Linked DNA regions of Chryseolinea soli. The protein of the gene in region 2 interacts with the protein of the main gene of each other region in a pairwise test. Links are inferred from orthologs where the notes say so. Each region holds a gene or a part of one and is shown on either strand. Other genes may lie near its edges.

Region 1 (3,127 bases), 2.6 Mb from region 2 along the record:
GCGATCTTGGGACATTTTACTTCCTTGATTTTGCCGGTCCAGAAATGAAGGTCTTTGAATTTTTTTGGCTTACGCACGTCGATGATCTCCAATCCTTTTTGCTGGGCCAGGGCGGCCAGTTCGGGAATGTCCGACACATACTCATGGAGGCCGTTCACCAGGTGAAAGCCATGCTGCAAAGCGTCTTTCAATTCGGCCCGGAGCGACTCGGGGATCACGCCGCCTTTGGTCGCCACGCCCACGATGCAATAGGTGGCTTTTTGTCCTGACTTCAGAAAGTCTTCCAGGGTAGCATAGATGGGAATGTTGCGCTTCTTGCCATCCAGCACTTCACCGGCGTCTTTGCCAGCACTTTTTGAGTCGATAAACCCCACAATGTTGAAGCGATCTGTGCCGCGGATCAAGCCATGTGCGGTTTTGGCATTGCTGCTGGCGAGGTATCCCCCCGTGATGACGATTGCGTTACTTTTCTCCATGCGGTATATTTTGAAGGTCGAAAATTTCGACTAATAAACTGAGTTTTCAAAAGAAGGCGTCGCTCAAAATAATGCCCGATCAACAGCATGAGGCCCGATTTTTGAGTAAATTTGGTTAAACCTCAAAGGCCATGAAAACCGTTCTATCCCTGGTTGTTTTCACCCTCCTGTATTGTCAAGCCAACAGCCAGTCCATTGTGGGCAAATGGCAGCTGGTCAAGCAAAGCAACTGCGTGGAAGAGGATTTGCCGCCCCAGGACGCTGAAACCGCGGCCCTGGTGGAGGACATGAAAGGCATGGCCGGGTCGATGCCCCAGGTGATCGAATTCAAAGACAACAATACCGGCCAGGAAAGCACCAAGATCGTGAGCCATAAAAAGGCCTATAACTCCAAGTCTTTTCTTTATAAATACAGCGGCGAAGGCCTCTACATCCTCGACAAAAAATCGCACACCATCATCGAGGGTTTTTCCGTGGAAAAGATCGATGCCGACTCCCTGATCATCACCAACAGCTCCCGGGTGTGTGAAACGAAGGTCTTTGTGAAGATTAAATGACGCCGTACCCCTGCCGCTCACCCTTTTTCAAGCCTGAAAAGTTCTCTTCTTTCCCTACCTTTGCCCCATGGTAGAGACCGCAAAGCGCGATATCCGGAAGCTGAAGCTCGATGAGTTGAAGGAATTCTTTGTGCAGCACGGGGAAAAGCCCTTTCGGGCCCAACAGGTGTATGAATGGCTCTGGAACAAATCGGCCAAGGATTTCGACCAGATGAGCAACCTGTCCATCGGCCTGCGCGACATGCTGAAGTCGCACTTTACCATCAATCACATCAAAGTAGACCACATGCAGCGCAGCGCCGACGGCACCATAAAGAACGCCGTGACGCTGTTCGACGGCATGGTGGTGGAATCGGTGCTCATCCCGACCGAAAAGCGCATCACGGCCTGTGTTTCCTCCCAGGTGGGCTGCAGCCTGGCCTGCAAGTTTTGTGCTACGGCTCGCTTGAAACGCCAACGCAACCTCAGCCCCGACGAGATCTACGACCAGGTGGTGGCCATCCGCGAGCAAGCCGAGTTGTTCTTCAACCGCCCCCTCACCAACATCGTGTTCATGGGCATGGGCGAACCGCTTTTGAACTACGCCAATGTGATGACGGCCATCGACAAGATCACGGCCCAAAAGGGATTGAACATGGCCTCCAAGCGCATCACGGTATCGACGGTGGGCATCGCCAAAATGATCATCAAAATGGCCGACGACAAGGTGAAGTTCAACCTCGCCGTATCGCTACACGCCGCGCTGGACAAAACCCGCTCGTCCATCATGCCCATCAACGACACCAATCCGCTGGAAGAGCTGGGCGATGCATTGCGCTATTGGTATGACAAGACCAAGCGCAAAGTGACCTATGAGTACGTGGTCTGGAAAGGCATTAACGACACCGAAGAGCATGCGCGCGCGCTGCTGAAATTCTGTAAGATCATCCCTTCGAAAGTAAACCTCATCGAATATAACCCCATCGATGACGGTGAATTTCAACAGGCCTCCGAGGAGGCCCTGAATATGTATATGGACCTGTTGGAACGGAACGGCATCACTACCCGCATCCGTAAAAGCCGCGGCAAAGACATCGATGCCGCGTGTGGCCAACTGGCCAATAAAACTTAATTTGCCCCCCGTGCATCCTAACCCAAATTAATGCTTTGGACAAGCACTTTTAACGGCGTATGAAGAGTTGGCTAAAACTCGTTTCGATCACGGTCTTGCTGGCGGTTACCGCTGGTTCGGGATGGGCACAGAAAAGAACGCGCGGCATCGTGGTGGATTCGATGTCCATGTCGGCAATGCCGGGTGTGCAAGTGATGATCAAGCGAACCAAGCGGGGCACCATCACCGACGCCGCCGGCGTGTTTGTAGTGAACACCTTGCCCACGGACACCCTGGTGCTCACCTCCCTGGGCTACCGCACGATCACGCTGCCCCTGATCTTTGAAGAAGAGGACATCATGATCCGCATGAGCGAGCGCGTGAAGATCCTCAAGGAGATCACCATCACCGGCGCCCGCATCGGCGAGAACGACATCATCCGAACCCAGCACACCAAGCCCCAGAAAATGACCGTGCGCGATGCCTTCTCCAGTCCCTGGGAGTATTTTTCGAAAGGGCAAAAGGAGCGGCGCAAAGTGGTGAAGCTCATCAACGAGAACGACCGCATCAAAACCTACATTCAGATCGTGAACGACCAAACGCTGCGGGAGACCATCATGGAGGAGTTGAACATCACGGAAACCCAATACTACAGCACCCTGGCCCGGTTCAACCAGCAAAGCCGTGATGTGTTGTATTCGACCGATCCGGAAGAAATCATCATTTCGTTGAAATCTTTCTTTGCCCGGACGTATCATTAGCGAAAGCCCCGTCGTATAGACCTATAAATCCCTGCTCAATGAAAACCGCACCGTCCTGGGTGGACAGAACCCTGTATCCTTTTACCTCACACTGGCTGAAGGTAGAGGAAAACGAACTTCACTATATCGATGAAGGCCAGGGCGAAGTACTGCTCTTTGTCCATGGCACGCCGGAATGGTCATTCGGCTTTCGCGACCTGATCAAGTCCCTGCGCGATAGCTACCGTTGCGTAGCGGTCGACC
Region 2 (3,145 bases):
CGTGGGCATCTTTTTAGAACCTTGGCTTGGCAAAAGCAAGTTCCTGATCCTCTACTTGCTGACAGGACTACTCGCCAGTGTTGCCAGCATCTTGTGGTATAGCGCCACGATAAGTGTTGGAGCATCGGGCGCAATATTCGGACTCTATGGTGTGTTCCTTGCCTTTATTCTGACAAAGGCGTTTCCATCGGAATTTGGAAAGGCATTCCTTTTGAGCACACTCATTTTCGTAGGGTACAACTTACTTATGGGGTTGGCGGGAGGAACCGATAATGCTGCACACGTCGGTGGACTGGCAAGCGGTTTTGTCATCGGACTCATGCTCCATGCGGTCATAAAAAGGGAATTTAATGCTGAGAAAGCGGGAGGGGAAGAGGTGGGAATAGAATAAGATTATCTCCCTCAACCACTGGCCGATGCTGCCAAACCGGGCACTTCCCGAATAGACTATTCAAATCGTTTTGTAAACGTTTCCCGTCACATCATCCCGCAAAAAAACAAACGCCGGACGTTATCCACGTCCGGCATTTTACATAACTACTGCGCCCTTTGCTTAAACCAAAAATTGCAAATAAAAAATGGCGCATCAACCGATTAAAAATTGGCACTCCGGCACCGGCAAAAAATATTTACCACCAACAACCACTACGAATGGAGTAAATCACCTGTCGTGCCGGAAATGCCATGTCTTGCATGTCTTTCTCTGTGTTTTATTGTTTTCTATTAAGTTAGTCTAGTCTACGTTGTCGTGCAAAAATTTATTGTTGCCCAACAGATTGTTGTCGTCGTTCAAGTTGTATTTGGAGATGAAGGGTTCGGCCGAATGGGGCACGTCCTGCATTTTCACGCCGCGGCGCAAGTAAGCCGGGAGTGACCATTTTTCGTTGAATTCTTCTTTGGTCATCTCTTGCTTGCGGGCCTGCTTCATTTTTTCCTGGCGCTCTTTTGCCTGCTGTTGCAGGCGTTGTTTGGTGGAGCGCAGTTCCATCATACCCTCGTCGTTGATCACCTGGTCGCCATAGCGTGGGGTGACGTCGTCGAAGTCGTCGTCTTTGAAGAGGCTTTCTTCGCCGTCGTCGTCGGTGTTTTCGGGTTGGACGGGTTCGACGCGATTGAAAGGACCGGTGAACACTTGTTCGCGTTCAACAGGTTCTTCCTCGGATGCGCTCGTTTTTATTTCGGGTGTCCGGCGCGAGCCCATGTCGTTGTTTTCGGTTACGGAATGATCCGGCGAGAACAGCCAGCCTTGGGAACGATCGAGGTTGTGAACTTTCTTTTCTTCTTTCTTCGCCGGCAAGTGGCTTGTTTCGGTCGCAAAGCCTGTCGCGATCACGGTGACGCGGATGCGGTCGCCGAGGTCCGGATCTACACCGTGGCCAAAGATCATTTCGGCTTCTTCGCCGGCCTGATCCTGGATGTATTCGGTGATCTCCGTCAGCTCGTCCATCTGCAATTCGGCTTCTACACCCGAGATGATGGACAACAAGATGCGTTTCGCTCCCATGATGTCGCGACTGTCGAGCAGCGGTGAAGCGAGGGCGCCTTCGGCGGCTTTGGGTGCGCGTTTATCGCCGCGGGTTTCGGCTGAGCCCATGACGGCAGCGCCGGCGTTCAGCATGACGGTGCGCACATCCTGGAAGTCGACGTTGACGTAGCCCGCCAGGGTGATGATCTCGGCGATGCCTTTGGCGGCCGTGGTCAACACGTTATCGGCTTGGGCAAAGGCCTGGCCGATGGAAAGGTTTCCAAAGATCTCGCGCAGTTTGTCGTTGAGGATCACCAGCACGGTGTCGCAGTTTTGACGCAGCGCATCGAGCCCCAGGTCGGCAGCGGCCATCTTCTTCTTTCCTTCGAAAGAGAACGGCGCGGTGACGATGCCTACGGTGAGGATGTCCATGTCTTTGGCAATCTTGGCGATCACCGGAGCTGCGCCGGTACCCGTGCCACCGCCCATGCCGGCGGTGACAAACACCATCTTGGTGCCCATGAGCATTTCGCGGATCTGCTCTTTGCTTTCCAGCGCCGCGTTCTTGCCCACTTCAGGGTTGGCGCCACACCCCAAACCTTCGGTGAGGTTGGTGCCGATCTGAAGTTTACTCGGCACAGGGCTGCTCATCAGCGCCTGGTTGTCGGTATTACAAACGATGAACTCGACATCTTTAATGCCTTGCTTATACATGTGGTTCACCGCATTGCTCCCTCCACCGCCTACGCCGATCACCTTGATGATGGACCGGTTGTTGGCTTTGGGGATCTCAAATTTGTATGATCCTGCTTCAAACATGATTAGATTTTTTTTAGTGGTTGTCTTTTTTGGTTTGGGATCAGGGTGGCCAACGCTACACGAACGCCCGCGCTCACTGTTCCGAAATACTCAATATTCGTTCTTTCCATCCAGGTCATCGATCAACAGACTCTTGGTTTTGTTCAGGATGTCGTTGAAGAAATTCTTGGATGCTGTTACCGGCTGCTTCTTCACTTTAATGGCTTTCACCACTTCGCGCGCCTCCTTGTAACGGTCCTCTCTTTCGTCCAGAGAGCGGAAACCCGATAGCACCAGGCCAACGGCAGTAGCATACATCGGACTTTTCACCGATTCGATCTTGCTCTTGCCCAGGTGTTCGTTCGGGTAACCGATACGGGTGTCCATACCGGTCATGTATTCAACAAGCTGCTTTAGGTTGCTCAACTGTGCCCCGCCGCCGGTGATCACGATGCCGCCGGCCAGGCGATTCTCAAAACCGGAGCTGATGATCTCTGCGTGCGCCATCTCGATCACTTCTTCCATCCGGGCCTGGATGATATTCGACAGGTTCTTCACCGAGATCTCCTTCGCCGCGCGGTTGCGGATGCCCGGGATGGATACGATCTCGTTCGGGCTGGCCTCTTCGGCGATGGCCTTGCCAAAACGCGTCTTCAGTTGTTCGGCCTGTTGTGGCAACACCATCAAGCCCTGCTTGATGTCGTTGGTCACAATATTTCCTCCGAACGGAATGACCGCCGTGTGACGGATGATGTTGTCGTAGAAGATCGCGATGTCTGTCGTGCCACCGCCAATGTCGATGAGGCAAACGCCGGCTTCTTTCTCTTCGTCGCTCAACACGGCCAGGCTGGACGCAAGGGGCTCAAGAATAAGATCGGCGAT
Region 3 (3,117 bases), 2.0 Mb from region 2 along the record:
CCCATCAGGATGAGCGGGTTGGTTTCCACGGGGAGCACCAGCAGATAGGCCACATACAAAAAACAAAAGGCGGTGTGCCACAGCACCACGTTTTGCAGGATCAATACCTGGTAGAACAGGTAAATGAAAAAGGATATGATGCTTAAGATGCTGAACCTGCTCATCGTTCCAGTTTAAGAATAACCTGTTCCACCGAATCCTGCTCTTGCTGCAGATTGTTTTTGACCAGGGTCACGAAAGACAGCTTCCGGAAGTCCTGGCTCAGTTTCACCTGCAGGTCATAGAAAAGCGCTCCATTGCGAAGCTTCACATCGTCCACCACACCGATCATGACGCCTTCGGGGAAGATGGCATTGAAGCCGGAGGTGACCACCGAATCGCCCACGATGGGCTTGACGTGGGGTGGAATGTATTTTAGGATGATATGATCCGGATCGCTGCCTTGCCATTGCACGGTGCCGAAATCGCCGGTGCGCTTCAGCAGCGCCGACACCATCCAGTCGATGTGCAAAATGGAGGTGACCACGCTGTAGTGGCTGGACACGGTTTTTACTTTGCCCACCACGCCCAAAGGACTGATCACGCCCATGCCCGCTTCCAGGCCGGCGTCTCTCCCCTTGTCGATGGTGATGTAGTTTTTAAAGAAGTCAACATGGTTGTTGACCACCTTGGCGCTGATGAAATCGTATTGTTTCACCATCACCGAGTCGCGGATGGTCAGTGAATCCAGGGGATAGACCAGGGGATGCCCGGGACGGCCCAGCTGCTTTTTAAGGGCGGCGTTTTCTTCGGCCAGCATCCGGTTCACTTCGCTAAGCTGGAAATAGTCGCGCACCCCTTGCGAGAAGTTGTTCATGGTGGCGACGAGCCCATTGGAGGAATTAAAGAACTTGGTGCCCTGGTACTGATTGTTCTGCACGATCAGCCAGGCGCAAAAAATCTCTAATGCTAGAAAGGAAAAAAAGGCGCGGTTTTGATAAACAAACAGAAGGAGCCGCTCCATGTCTTACGTCATCAATACTGCACGATATTGTTGAATATTTTTCAAGGTCTGGCCGGTGCCGCGAACCACGGCACGCAGCGGATCGTCTGCCACGTGAATGGGCAACTTGGTCTTTAAGGCCAGGCGCTTGTCGAGCCCGCGCAACAAAGCTCCTCCACCCGTCAGGTAGATGCCACGTTCGTAGATGTCGGCCGACAATTCCGGGGGTGAGGTCTCCAACGCTTTCAATACGGCTTCCTCCAGTTTGGAAACGGATTTGTCGAGTGCGAAAGCAATTTCAGAATAGCTGATCTTGATGGTCTTGGGGATACCGGTCATGAGATCGCGACCGCGGATCTCGTAGTCCGGGGGGCCGTCATCGAGTTCCGTCAAGGCCGAACCTACTTCGATCTTCACTTTCTCGGCAGAGCGCTCGCCGATCAGCAGGTTGTGCTGGCGGCGCATATAGTCCAGGATGTCGCGGTTGAAGGTGTCGCCGGCGACGCGGATTGACTGGTCGCATACGATCCCCGAAAGGGCGATCACCGCGATGTCGGTAGTTCCTCCACCGATGTCGACGATCATATTGCCGATGGGTTGCTCGATATCGATGCCCGTGCCGATGGCGGCAGCAATGGGTTCATAGATCATATATACTTCCTTGGCGCCGGCATGTTCGGCCGAGTCGCGCACGGCGCGCTTCTCCACTTCGGTGATGCCCGAGGGAATACAGATCACCATGCGGTATGACGGTGGGAACAGGCGTTTGCCCGTGTCGATCATTTTGATGAGACCGCGGATCATCATCTCGGCTGCCTGGAAGTCGGCAATCACGCCTTCTTTCAAGGGGCGGATGGTCTTGATGTGATCGTGGGTCTTTTCATGCATTTGCATAGCCTCCCGGCCGATGGCCAGAACTTTCGTATTCACTTTGTCGAGCGCGATGATGGAGGGCTCATCGACTACGATCTTATCTTTGTAGATAATCAGGGTGTTTGCAGTGCCCAGGTCTATCGCAATATCGCTGGTGAAGAAGTCAAAAAATGCCATGTATGTCTTTTGCCTATTGTTAAAAGTAGTGAACGCCTGATATACTGGAGGGTAAAACGCAAAATTGCATTTAATTTACCAAATTAAAGATTTACGCTTCAAAAATGTAAGTTTTTTAGCGCCAGTAAAAATAATTTATCGCTCGGAACTTACACTCGAAGAAGTAATCAACAACTACAACATTATTAGTGTTTGAAGTGTCGGATGCCGGTGAAGACCATGGCCATTTCGTGTTGGTCACAAAAGGCAATAGAATCCTGATCCTTCACCGAACCCCCGGGTTGAATGACCGCCCTGATCCCATGTTGTTGAGCAATTTCCACACAATCCGGGAAAGGGAAGAAAGCATCCGAAGCCATCACCGCACCGTTGAGCGCGAAGCCAAACGCGGCCGCCTTCTCGATCGCTTGCTTCAAAGCGTCCACGCGCGAGGTCTGCCCCACGCCACTGGCGACAAGTTGTCCGTCAACTGCCAGGATGATCGTGTTGGACTTGGTGTGTTTGCAGATCTTGCTGGCAAACAACAGGGCGTCTACCTCCTGGGCGCTCGGTACACGCTTCGTCACAACCTTCAGATCTTCCTTGGCGTCGGTCTTTAGGTCGAGGTCTTGCTCGATCACGCCGTTGAGGATGCTCTTATATTGAATGGTTTCCTTCAGCGACTGTTTTTGCAGCAGGAGCATCCGGTTCTTTTTCGATTTCAACAAGGCCAAGGCGTCCTCGTCGTATGCCGGGGCGATGAGGATCTCGAAGAAAAGTTTGTTGATCTCCTCGGCGGAGGCCAGGTCGATCTTCTTGTTCGTGGCCAGCACACCACCAAAAGCAGAAAGGGTGTCGGCCTGGAAGGCTTTCAGATAGGCTTCCTTTACCGTGGGGGCTACCGCCACACCACAAGCATTGGTGTGTTTGATGATGACAAACGCGGTCTCGCCATCGAATTCCTTCACCAGGTTCACGGCGGCGTCTACGTCGACAAGATTGTTATAGGAGAGCTCTTTGCCATTCAATTGCTCGAACAAACCGTCGAGATCACCATAGAAGGTCCCCCGCTGGTGGGGGTTCTCGCCGTAGCGGAGGGTGCGCCC

What was found.
Region 1: the proteins of ftsZ (region 2) and rlmN interact in binary tests that used the Escherichia coli proteins (3 or more experiments, as listed by UniProt). The link is inferred for Chryseolinea soli from one-to-one orthologs.
Region 3: the proteins of ftsZ (region 2) and D4L85_RS09835 interact in binary tests that used the Escherichia coli proteins (3 or more experiments, as listed by UniProt). The link is inferred for Chryseolinea soli from one-to-one orthologs.

What each region holds. Positions count from the first base shown.
Region 1 is NZ_CP032382.1:2,889,640-2,892,766, reverse strand. What follows is about bases 155-3,122. They hold rlmN (dual-specificity RNA methyltransferase RlmN), read left to right. Parts: upstream 155-1,100; coding sequence 1,101-2,144; downstream 2,145-3,122. Other genes in these bases: D4L85_RS12500 (alpha/beta fold hydrolase), read left to right, coding at 2,923-3,122; D4L85_RS12505 (carboxypeptidase-like regulatory domain-containing protein), read left to right, coding at 2,204-2,884; D4L85_RS12515 (hypothetical protein), read left to right, coding at 608-1,033; D4L85_RS12520 (N-acetyltransferase DgcN family protein), read right to left, coding at 155-476. In the rest of the region: more of D4L85_RS12520, read right to left, coding at 1-154; more of D4L85_RS12500, read left to right, coding at 3,123-3,127.
Region 2 is NZ_CP032382.1:307,639-310,783, forward strand. What follows is about bases 10-2,995. They hold ftsZ (cell division protein FtsZ), read right to left. Parts: upstream 2,285-2,995; coding sequence 734-2,284; downstream 10-733. Other genes in these bases: D4L85_RS01070 (rhomboid family intramembrane serine protease), read left to right, coding at 10-391; ftsA (cell division protein FtsA), read right to left, coding at 2,375-2,995. Also shown: more of D4L85_RS01070, read left to right, coding at 1-9; more of ftsA, read right to left, coding at 2,996-3,145. UniProt on the Escherichia coli protein: Essential cell division protein that forms a contractile ring structure (Z ring) at the future cell division site. The regulation of the ring assembly controls the timing and the location of cell division.
Region 3 is NZ_CP032382.1:2,264,089-2,267,205, forward strand. Bases 20-2,977 are described here. They hold D4L85_RS09835 (rod shape-determining protein), read right to left. Parts: upstream 2,033-2,977; coding sequence 1,007-2,032; downstream 20-1,006. Other genes in these bases: D4L85_RS09825 (Rod shape-determining protein MreD), read right to left, coding at 20-164; mreC (rod shape-determining protein MreC), read right to left, coding at 161-1,003; purH (bifunctional phosphoribosylaminoimidazolecarboxamide formyltransferase/IMP cyclohydrolase), read right to left, coding at 2,218-2,977. Also shown: more of D4L85_RS09825, read right to left, coding at 1-19; more of purH, read right to left, coding at 2,978-3,117. UniProt on the Escherichia coli protein: Forms membrane-associated dynamic filaments that are essential for cell shape determination. Acts by regulating cell wall synthesis and cell elongation, and thus cell shape.